DNA from 3 places in the Kosakonia beeri genome. Region 1 is predicted to be linked to each of the others. Evidence: riboswitches for the same ligand, from Rfam matches in the RefSeq annotation. Region 1 holds a riboswitch; each other region holds the start of a gene.
What was found. A riboswitch is a leader RNA that binds a small molecule or an ion and turns the genes downstream of it on or off. The one in region 1 is predicted to bind thiamine pyrophosphate.
Positions count from the first base shown of each region.

Region 2: linked by a shared signal. The riboswitch ahead of thiB (thiamine ABC transporter substrate binding subunit) and the one ahead of thiM (hydroxyethylthiazole kinase) in region 1 are both predicted to bind thiamine pyrophosphate.
Region 3: linked by a shared signal. The riboswitch ahead of thiC (phosphomethylpyrimidine synthase ThiC) and the one ahead of thiM (hydroxyethylthiazole kinase) in region 1 are both predicted to bind thiamine pyrophosphate.

Region 1 covers NZ_CM135106.1:1,699,942-1,703,317, reverse strand. Annotated here, with positions in the region: gene thiD (bifunctional hydroxymethylpyrimidine kinase/phosphomethylpyrimidine kinase) at 1-425, opposite strand, end outside; gene thiM (hydroxyethylthiazole kinase) at 422-1,204, opposite strand; TPP riboswitch at 1,239-1,334, opposite strand; gene ACUY4S_RS08160 (zinc-binding alcohol dehydrogenase family protein) at 1,643-2,656, shown strand; gene ACUY4S_RS08155 (RcnB family protein) at 2,856-3,185, shown strand; gene ACUY4S_RS08150 (GNAT family N-acetyltransferase) at 3,199-3,376, shown strand, end outside.
Region 2 covers NZ_CM135106.1:4,104,190-4,107,565, reverse strand. Annotated here, with positions in the region: gene thiP (thiamine/thiamine pyrophosphate ABC transporter permease ThiP) at 1-400, opposite strand, end outside; gene thiB (thiamine ABC transporter substrate binding subunit) at 376-1,359, opposite strand; TPP riboswitch at 1,390-1,490, opposite strand; gene sgrR (HTH-type transcriptional regulator SgrR) at 1,527-3,182, opposite strand; gene sgrT (glucose uptake inhibitor SgrT) at 3,270-3,376, shown strand, end outside.
Region 3 covers NZ_CM135106.1:4,631,213-4,634,588, reverse strand. Annotated here, with positions in the region: gene thiE (thiamine phosphate synthase) at 1-85, opposite strand, end outside; gene thiC (phosphomethylpyrimidine synthase ThiC) at 85-1,977, opposite strand; TPP riboswitch at 2,062-2,215, opposite strand; gene rsd (sigma D regulator) at 2,270-2,773, opposite strand; gene nudC (NAD(+) diphosphatase) at 2,865-3,376, shown strand, end outside.

The DNA.
Region 1 (3,376 bases):
TCCGGCAAATTAGGCGTAATAAGCGAAACTTGCGGCAGTAAATGCTGCCGCAGCGCCGACACCGCCGATGGCGACAACAGCGGATCGCCGCTCTTGGCAAGCATCACCGTATCCAGCACAACATGACGCACTTGATAGTGCCGCAGCCGCTCTGCCACCGCTTCGACGATGTCCGTCTCTGCCAGCATGCCGATTTTAGTGCTATCAATGCGCACATCGCTCAGCACGGCGTCGAGTTGCGCTGCCACAAAATCCGGTTCGATACGATAAACCGATTGCACGCCACGGGTGTTTTGCGCCACCAGCGCGGTGATCACCGAGCAGCCATACGCCCCCAGTGCAGAAAAGGTTTTTAAATCAGCCTGAATTCCCGCGCCACCGCTGGGATCGGTGCCAGCGATAGTCAGTGCGTTAATACGTTTCATGCATCTGCCCCTGCTGAATGCAGCGCATCAAGGAAGGCCGCCACAAAACTGCCGGGTCCTTCGCTGCGGGCCACCGCCTGGCTCCCGGCTTGCGACATCAACGCGCAGGCCGCGGCGACATTCGCCAGCCGATCGCCAGCAAGCGCGCAGCTGGCCGCCACAACAGCCGACAATGCGCAGCCAGTGCCCACTACTCGCGTCATGATCGCATCGCCACCGGTGACCATCAGGGTGCGTTGCCCGTCAGTGATGTAATCCACTTCGCCACTCACCGCAACGACAGCGCCCGTCTGCCTTGCCAGTGTTTGCGCTGCGGGTAACGCTGCGCTGGCGGTGTCCGTGGTATCGACGCCGCGCCCGCCGCTGCTCATTCCGGCAAGGGCAAGAATTTCCGAGGCATTCCCGCGGATCGCCGCAGGGTGCAAAGTAAGGAGTTGTGCGCAGAAAGAGGTTCGGTAAGTAAGCGCGCCGACGGCAACAGGATCTAACGTCCACGGCGTATCTGCTGCCTGCGCGCTGTCGATGGCCGCGCGCATTGCTTCGGCACGATCACGAGTAAGGGTACCGACGTTAATCAACAACGCATCGGCAATGGCTGCAAACTGCTGTGCCTCTTCGGGTTCAATCACCATCGCGGGCGACGCGCCCAAAGCCAGCAGCACATTGGCTGTAAAAGTCTGAACCACGTCATTGGTCATACAGTGCACTAGGGGAGAACGGCGGCGGAATTGCTGTAACACATGCGCGGTCTGCGCACGATCAAGCAGGTCAGGTTGCATAAATTCGCTCCTGCCCGGCGTGAAGAAGGGATGCCGGGCAGGCATCTGACTTCCCTACGCTGGCATTATCCAGATCAGGTGGTACGGGTATTTCTCAGCCTTCATACGAAGGGCACCCCGAGTCAAAGGGACAGTGCGTCCCGGTCAGCAGAGTAAGGGAATGTGCAGGCGAATACAAGGGAGCCCAAAAAGAGGCGATGGCAGATAATCTGGCGTTGATAAATATCCGCTGATGGCCCCCTGTCGCTCAAGGATCGAGCGCAGTGGCGAAGCAATGGATGTTCGGTGGCCTGCCATTCCCGGCTACGGCTGCGCTACAGGCTGTGGCGATTTTCACTGCTTAAGGATAAGTGCTGCTCCTTTTTACGGGTTTTTCATCATGACGGCGTTGTCTACCCTTACCGGCACTGAGATAAATAACGCATTAACGGAGTATTTATGAAAGCAATCGCCATTACCCACGCTGCCCCAAACGGTAACAACCTGGCCTTCCTGAACGATATCCAACTGCCGCAGCCGCAGGCCAGCGGCCATGACCTGCTGGTAGAAGTGAAAGCCATCTCGGTTAACCCGGTCGATACTAAAGTGCGCGCCGGTTTCAATGCCGAAACGCCTCGCGTGCTGGGCTGGGACGCCGTCGGCGTGGTGAAAGAGGTGGGAGAAGCTGTCACGCTTTTTCGACCGGGCGATGAAGTGTGGTATGCCGGGGCATTAACGCGGCCAGGCAGTAACAGCGAATTTCAACTAGTGGATGAGCGGATTACAGCGCTGAAACCCAAAACGCTGGATAACGCCTCTGCCGCGGCCCTGCCGTTAACCGCTATCACCGCCTGGGAGATGTTGTTTGACCGGCTTGGCATTCGCGAAAACGGCAACGAAGGGGATGTACTGCTGATCGTTGGCGCGGCAGGCGGCGTCGGCTCAATCATTACCCAACTGGCGCGCAAATTGACGCGCATGACGGTGATTGGAACCGCTTCACGCCCCGCCAGCCAGCAATGGGTTCTGGAGCGCGGTGCTCATCATGTGATTGATCACAGCAAGCCACTGACCGAAGAGCTGGCACGGATTGGCATAAAAGAGGTGACGCATGTCGCCAGCCTTACCAACACGCAGGACCATTATCAGCAATTGATTAATGCCCTGAAACCGCAAGGCAAGCTGGCGCTCATTGATGATCCCGACAGTCTTGATGCACTGCCGCTGAAGGCAAAAAGTGTGTCCCTGCACTGGGAGTTTATGTTTACCCGGTCGATGTTTACCACGGACGATATGATTGCCCAGCACCGATTACTGACACGCGTCGCCGCGTTGATTGACGAAGGTGTATTACAAACGACGCTCGGGGAACACTTTGGTGCCATCAATGCGACTAATCTGCGTAAAGCCCATGCCCTGCTCGAAAGCCAGCGTGCAGTCGGTAAAATCGTGCTGGAAGGCTTTACGGACTGACGGGATGCCAGGATTATTCCCAAAGGTTACAAGCGGATAGCGGAAATTGCTGTTCGCTTTTCCTGCTTTCTCCTGGGTTTGCTTACACTTTTTACCAAAGCGTTATTTTTTCGTTGTTGCTCCCCCGTAAGTTAACGGCAATGATGGCATGCTAATTTATGCAACCGCGTGAAATGGATAAGAACAACCTGGAGAGAGTATGCGTAAAACAAAAATGATGCTTCTGGGCGCGCTGTTGGCAACCGCAACTTCTGCCTTTGCCGAATCGCAGACCACACCGGCTAGTGGGCCGCAATCCTACGAGGTGAAGGAGTTCGTGGCCGATTTCACCAAGTTTAACATCGGTGATACGGTGCCGGAGATGTACCGCAGTCAGGAGTACAATATTAAACAGTGGCAGTTACGCAACCTGCCAGCACCAGATGCGGGTAGCCACTGGACCTATATGGGCGGCAACTATGTGCTGATCACCGATACCGACGGCAAAATTCTTAAAGCCTATAATGGTGATATCTTCTATCACCGCTAAGTAAGGGGCTGGTTTGATTATTCGCCGCTGGCAAGAAAGTGACAGGCCGTTTTTACGTACTCTTTATCTGCGTGCCCGCAAAAGCGGCTGGACGTGGCTCGATGGCAGTGACTGGCAGCTGGAAGATTTCGATGCCGCTGTGCTGGGCGAAACGGTGTGGGTCGCCGAAGAGGAAGGGCACCGTCTTGGGT
Region 2 (3,376 bases), 2.4 Mb from region 1:
ATGTCCACTCGTGTCCTGAGAGTTGCCAGAGGCTGGCCAGCCACCCCTGGCGCCCATAAACACTAAGAATGCCAAATACTGCGACCAGCACCGGCAGGATAAGCGTCATTGCGCACAGGCGTAACAGTGCGAGACGGCCAGGGAAGCGGCGTCTGTAGAGGGCGCGGGCAAGAAAAATGGCCGGAACCACGGAGAGCAGGGCGGAGAGAAATGCCTGCCAGAAAGAGAACCGCACCACGTGCCACAAGTAGCTGTCCTGCCAGAACGCCGACAACGCGGTGGTGGGGGCGTTTTGCCATAGTGCCAGGAAAGCGGCCAGCGCCACCGCCACCATCACAATGGCGGCGGTGAGGCCAGGTATCAGCCAGCCGGCAATCAGCGGCTGACGGCGCGTTGCCATGCGCTAATCCAGCCCGCGCGCTGTGCGGCAACATCTTGCGGGCTATATTCGAGTGACGTCTGCGGTTTTGTCAGCGTCTCAAAACCGGCAGGCAGAGTGACATCGCTGACAGGGTACATCCAGTTGCCAGTCGGGATAGCATTCTGGAAAGCGGGGGAAACCATAAATTTCAGGAACTTCTCCGCAAGTTCCGGCTGTTTACTGGCGGCAGTGCGGGCGGCCACTTCCACTTGCAAATAGTGCCCTTCGCTGAAATTGGCCGCCGCGTAGTGATCTTTTTTCTCTTCGATCAGATGGTAAGCCGGTGAGGTGGTGTAGCTTAGCACCAGATCGCTCTCGCCTTTCAGGAACAGCCCATAAGCTTCGCTCCAGCCTTTGGTGACGGTCACCGTTTTTGCTGCCAGTTTTTGCCAGGCTTCCGGGGCTTTGTCGCCATAGACTTTTTGCATCCACAGCAGCAGACCCAGGCCTGGCGTACTGGTGCGCGGATCTTCATAGATGACACGCCATTTTTGGTCGCTCTCTACCAGTTCTTTCAGGCTTTTCGGCGGGTTTTTCAGCTTGTTTTTATCGTAGACAAAGGCGAACCAGCCATAGTCGAACGGAACGAACGTCTCGTTTTTCCAGCCGCCGGGAATGCTGACGGCATCGGTGGGGACGCCGCTTTTGGCGAACAGGTTAGTCTGCGTTGCGGCTTCAAGCAGGTTGTTATCCAGTCCCAGTACCACGTCTGCTTTACTTTTTTTCCCTTCCATACGCAGACGATTAAGCAGTGAGACGCCATCTTCCAGCGCGACGAATTTCAGTTCGCAGTCACAGTCGGCTTCAAAGGCTTTTTTCACCGCAGGGCCCGGGCCCCAGTCGGCGGAAAACGAGTCGTAGGTGTAAACGGTCAATACAGGTTTGGCAAAAGCAGGCGCTGCAATCAGCAGCAGGAATGGCAGACATTTTTTTAACACTTTGCACCTCAATATGGGTGGCAAAGGATTTTGAGTCATAGCCTCAAATCCCTTCGCCGGCGTTATCCGGATCAGGTTCGACGGGTATTTTCTCAGCACACGCTCTTTGCGCAGCACCCCGTTGAGAACGCCGCTATTGTAATGATTTGGTAAACAATGGGAAAGCGTTATGGGTCCGGTGGCGCGAACCAGGCAGATTTAAAGTCAAACCAGCCCAGTGTGTTCATACGCAGCCCGCGCATGGAACGTTGCCCCTGAATCATCAGCCAGTGGTGAATAAGCGGCACCATCGCTTTGCTGGCAAGCAACTCTTGCGACCAGAGGGCGAGGTTCATGTCGCCGGTACGCCATTGTGCGGCATCGGCTTGCCAGTCGCGCATAATACAGTGCTGCAGCAGGGGGACTTCATACAGGTTGGCGAACACGGAAAAATCCAGCGGTAACGTAAAGTTGGCGCTGTTAAGCCAGATATCGCTCACGGCTTCACCCCGATACCACTCCTCGTACTCCACTTCCTGTACGATCAGTTTTACCCCATGTTCTGCTAATAAGGTGCTCATGGTGCGGGAGAGTGCTTCGTGCTCGTTATGTTCACGGTAGAACGTGAGCGTCAGGGTTTCCAGACCGGCAGGTTTTTCGCCGCTGCCGGGGCGGGCATGGTGCCAGCGTGGCAGCAGACCATACGCCGGGAACCAGTAGCGCTGATATTGCTCATTGGCATGCCAGAGCAGGTTAGTGGGTGAGAGCACCTGGCTGACCCATTCTCTGACCGCCGGGTTAGCGCCACGGCTGGAGCGGGCGTCGAACAGCAGATAATAGCATCCCTCTTCGAGACGGCTCTCAACGGCTTTTTCGCCGTCGGTTGGCCCTTCGAGCGTCAGGCCGCTGGTCGGTTCATCGGCGAGATCCGGCAACACCCACACGTTAACTTCGTCGATCAGAGCGCGAAAACCGAAGTAATCATCAAAGGCATGGATTTTAAGCTGATTATGGGTATTGCGGGTGACCGCATAGGGGCCGGTGCCAATCGGCTGGCTGGCAAAGTTGGCCATCGTATTCCACTCGCGAGGCAAAATCATTGCCGGAATGTAACCCATCAACCATGGCAGCCAGCGATCCGGTTGTGTCAGGTGAATATCCAGCGTCCATGGGGTTGGCGAGAGGATCTCGCTGATATGCGAATAAAGCGGTAACGCCGTTGCACGTTGCAGGGAAGCGATAACATCGCTCATTTCCAGTTCGCGGCCATGATGGAAATGAATGCCAGGGCGTAAATAAAAACGCCAGTGTAACGGGGAAATCGCCTTCCAGTGGTGGGCAATATCCGCTTCCAATTCCCCATTTTCCTCATTTATTCGCGTTAGCGCGCTAAAAATTTGCCGTGCCATATGGTTTTCGGAACGCCGGAGCGCGGTGCCTGGTAGCAGGTTACGCAGCGGGCGATAATAGAGCACGCGCAGGATATGCCGACCGCTGCGAAAGCTTCTGCCCAAATGCGAAACCAGCATTTGTCGCACAGCGCTTTTGTCACCGACCAGTTGAACCAGTTGATCGATACGATCCTGCTCCAGCAGATCTTCAGCGCGCTGCTGCTGGAGCGCAAGCCCGGTATAAAGGAAGGTCAGGCGCGAGCGTTTCCCGCGCCCAGCTTCAGCGTCCCATGTTAGCCAGCCGCGTTGCTGCATGGTGTTCAGGAGCGTGCGCATATGGCGGCGCGAGCAACTGAGCAACTCTGCCAGCTCATTGAGCGTGGTTTCCTGGGATTTGCCATCGCAGCATTGCCACAGACGGATGAACTGTTGTTGCAGGCGACCAGACGACATAAAAGAGGAACTCCTGGCGAAAACTCAGCAATTTATTAATCCCTATATTAAGCCAATACTTCTCTTCGATGAAAGCGAGGAGGTGAGATGAAGAGAGCATCCTTACGACGGTTTTATCTGGACTATTTTCGAGCAACGCAGGATGCGTGCTGGCTCGCCCGTCAGAGTGCAGGACAGCGCCTGAAAATTCTGGA
Region 3 (3,376 bases), 2.0 Mb from region 1:
GCAGCCGTGCGATCCACTCCACGCTGTTCACCACCGGGTAGAGACCGAGACGGAACGGTACCGGAGGAAAGTCGGGTTGGTACATCAGGCTTCCTCCTTCTTCAGGTAGATTTCACCGCCGCGGGCGCGAAAGTCCGCCGACTTATCATGCATTCCGACTTCGATAGCCTGCGCTGCCGCGTAATCGCGCACTTCCTGAGAGATTTTCATGGAGCAGAATTTAGGGCCGCACATGGAGCAGAAATGGGCAATTTTGCCGGACTCCTGCGGCAGGGTTTCATCATGGTAAGCACGGGCGGTAAACGGATCCAACGCGAGGTTGAACTGGTCTTCCCAGCGGAACTCAAAGCGCGCTTTTGACATGGCATTGTCGCGGATTTGCGCGCCAGGGTGGCCTTTTGCCAGATCGGCCGCATGGGCAGCAATTTTGTAGGTGATCAGCCCTTGTTTCACATCCTCTTTATTTGGCAGACCGAGGTGCTCTTTTGGCGTGACGTAACAGAGCATGGCGCAGCCAAACCAGCCAATCATGGCGGCGCCAATGCCAGAAGTGAAGTGGTCGTAACCTGGGGCTATATCGGTGGTCAATGGCCCCAGCGTGTAGAACGGTGCTTCGTGGCAGTGTTCCAGCTCTTCGGTCATGTTGCGGCGGATCATCTGCATCGGAACATGGCCCGGGCCTTCAATCATCACCTGTACGTCATACTCCCAGGCGATTTTGGTCAACTCACCCAGCGTATGCAGTTCGGCAAACTGGGCTTCATCGTTAGCATCCTGAATCGAGCCGGGGCGCAGCCCGTCGCCGAGTGACAGCGAGACGTCATAGGCGGCGCAGATTTCGCAAATCTCGCGGAAGTGGGTATAGAGAAAATTCTCCTGATGGTGGGAGAGGCACCACTTGGCCATAATCGATCCGCCGCGTGAAACAATGCCAGTCAGGCGTTGCGCGGTCATCGGCACATAACGTAACAGGACGCCTGCGTGGATCGTGAAATAGTCCACTCCTTGTTCAGCCTGTTCGAGCAGCGTATCGCGGAAGGCCGGCCAGGTCAGATCTTCGGCGATCCCATTGACCTTTTCCAGCGCCTGATAGATCGGTACGGTACCGATTGGCACCGGGCTGTTGCGCAGGATCCATTCGCGGGTTTCATGGATATAGCGGCCAGTGGACAGATCCATCACCGTGTCTGCGCCCCAGCGGGTCGACCACACCAGTTTTTCCACCTCTTCTTCGATGGATGAAGTAACGGCTGAATTACCGATATTGGCATTCACTTTTACCAGGAAGTTGCGCCCGATGATCATCGGTTCCGATTCCGGGTGGTTGATGTTGGCAGGAATAATCGCGCGGCCTGCGGCAACTTCGTCGCGCACAAATTCCGCCGTGATATTGTCTGGCAGGCGGGCACCAAAACCTTCACCAGGATGCTGCCTGCGCAGCACTTCACTGCGAATGCGTTCGCGCCCCATATTTTCGCGGATGGCAATAAATTCCATCTCCGGGGTAACGATCCCCTGGCGCGCATAGTGCAACTGAGTCACACACTGGCCTTTTTTGGCGCGGCGTGGGGTCAGTAGCCCGCTGAAGCGCAGCTCATCAAGCCCTTCATCTGCCAGACGTGCGTTGGTATAGGCCGAACTGCGTGCGTCGAGCGTTTCGCTGTCATCACGCGCGGCTATCCACGGTGCGCGTAGCTTCGCCAGGCCTTGCTGCACATCGATGGCGATCGCCGGATCACCATACGGGCCGGAAGTGTCGTAAACCGGTACCGCTTCGTTCTCTTCAAACTGTGGTTGTTCTTTCGTGCCGCCAGTCAGCGTTGGGCTGAGCTGGATTTCGCGCATCGGCACGCGAATATCCGGCTGGGAACCGGTGATATAAATGCGTTGCGAGTTGGGGAACGCGGTGCCTTCCAGCGTGTCGATAAAGTGTTGCGCCTGGGCGCGTTGTTCACGGCGTGTAAGTTTTGCAGACATAGCTCATTCCAGACAGTAAGGAGATGGCTTGTCAGACGACGGATGGAGTAATGGCAGCAAACCGCCCGTAAGGGTGGCTGATGTGAATGGATTACTCTTGTTCCCTTCGCAGGTTTTAACCTGATCAGGTTCCGCGGATCCCGAATTAACGGTCTCAGCCTTTTCCACTTCATCTTTCGCGCCGCTTCGCGGCATGGCGAATCATGTTGTGGAGAGATAGGCACTCCGACAAGAAAAACCCCGTCCTCAGACGGGGAACTGCTTTTTAAACTACGCGTTACTTTTTAAGAATTCAAGCCGGACGCGCCATGCCGCTTTCGTCATTGGCGCTCTCATTGAGGTCGTAATCAAAGGCCAGCTCAATCAGTTTGTCTTCCAGCGTAAAGCGAGCGGCAAGCGCCTCGCCGATGCCAGAAAGCGCTTGCTGGAATTCAAGGCAGTTGTCGTCGTCGATGGCATTTTCGAGGCTGGAATCATAATAATCCATGATTTCGACGGTGTTCGCTTCAAGCAAAGGGTAAAGTTGGGTAGCGACTAAAAGTGGGCTATTCCCTTCCATTTCGCTAATGACGCGTTCATAAATACTGAAGTGGCCTGCGGAGAGATACTCCACCAGATTGTGACAAAAATCGTCCAGCGCTTTTTCGTTCAGCTGCATGTACGATCCTTTGCCAGGCTTAATGCCAACCAGATTGTAGTAAGAGACGAGAAGTTGCTTACGTACAAGTAGCCAATGGTCGACAAGTGTGTTACTTCCTCCAACGCGCTCTGTCAGGCTTTCTAACTGGTTTAGCATAATTGACTCCGCAATATGTCAGTGAAAAAGTGCTCATCCGAATGTAATAATAATGTTAACAAAATGCCAGTGAAGCTAAGGTAGTACTCGAATGGTTCGTGTTATTGAAGCATGTGATCATGGCTGGTGGATCGTGAGCCATGAACAAAAATTATGGTTGCCCGGTGGAGAATTACCACATGGGCAGGCAGGAAATTTCGATCTTGTGGGGCAGCGCGCTCTGCAGATTGGTGAATGGCAAGGCGAAACGGTATGGATGATCCGCCAGAATCGACGTCAGGATATGGGCTCTGTACGTCAGGTGATCGATCAGGATGCCGGGTTGTTCCAGCTGGCCGGGCGTGGTGTGCAACTGGCGGAGTTCTACCGTTCTCATCAGTTCTGCGGTTACTGCGGGCACACTATGCACCCGAGCAAAACAGAGTGGGCCATGCTCTGCGATCACTGCCGCGAACGTTATTATCCGCAGATCGCGCCGTGCATTATTGTTGCCATTCGACGTGATGACACCCTTCTGTTGGCGCAGCATACGCGCCATCGTAACGGGATCTACACCGTACTTGCCGGGTTTGTTGAGGTGGGGGAAACCCTGGAGCAGGCCGT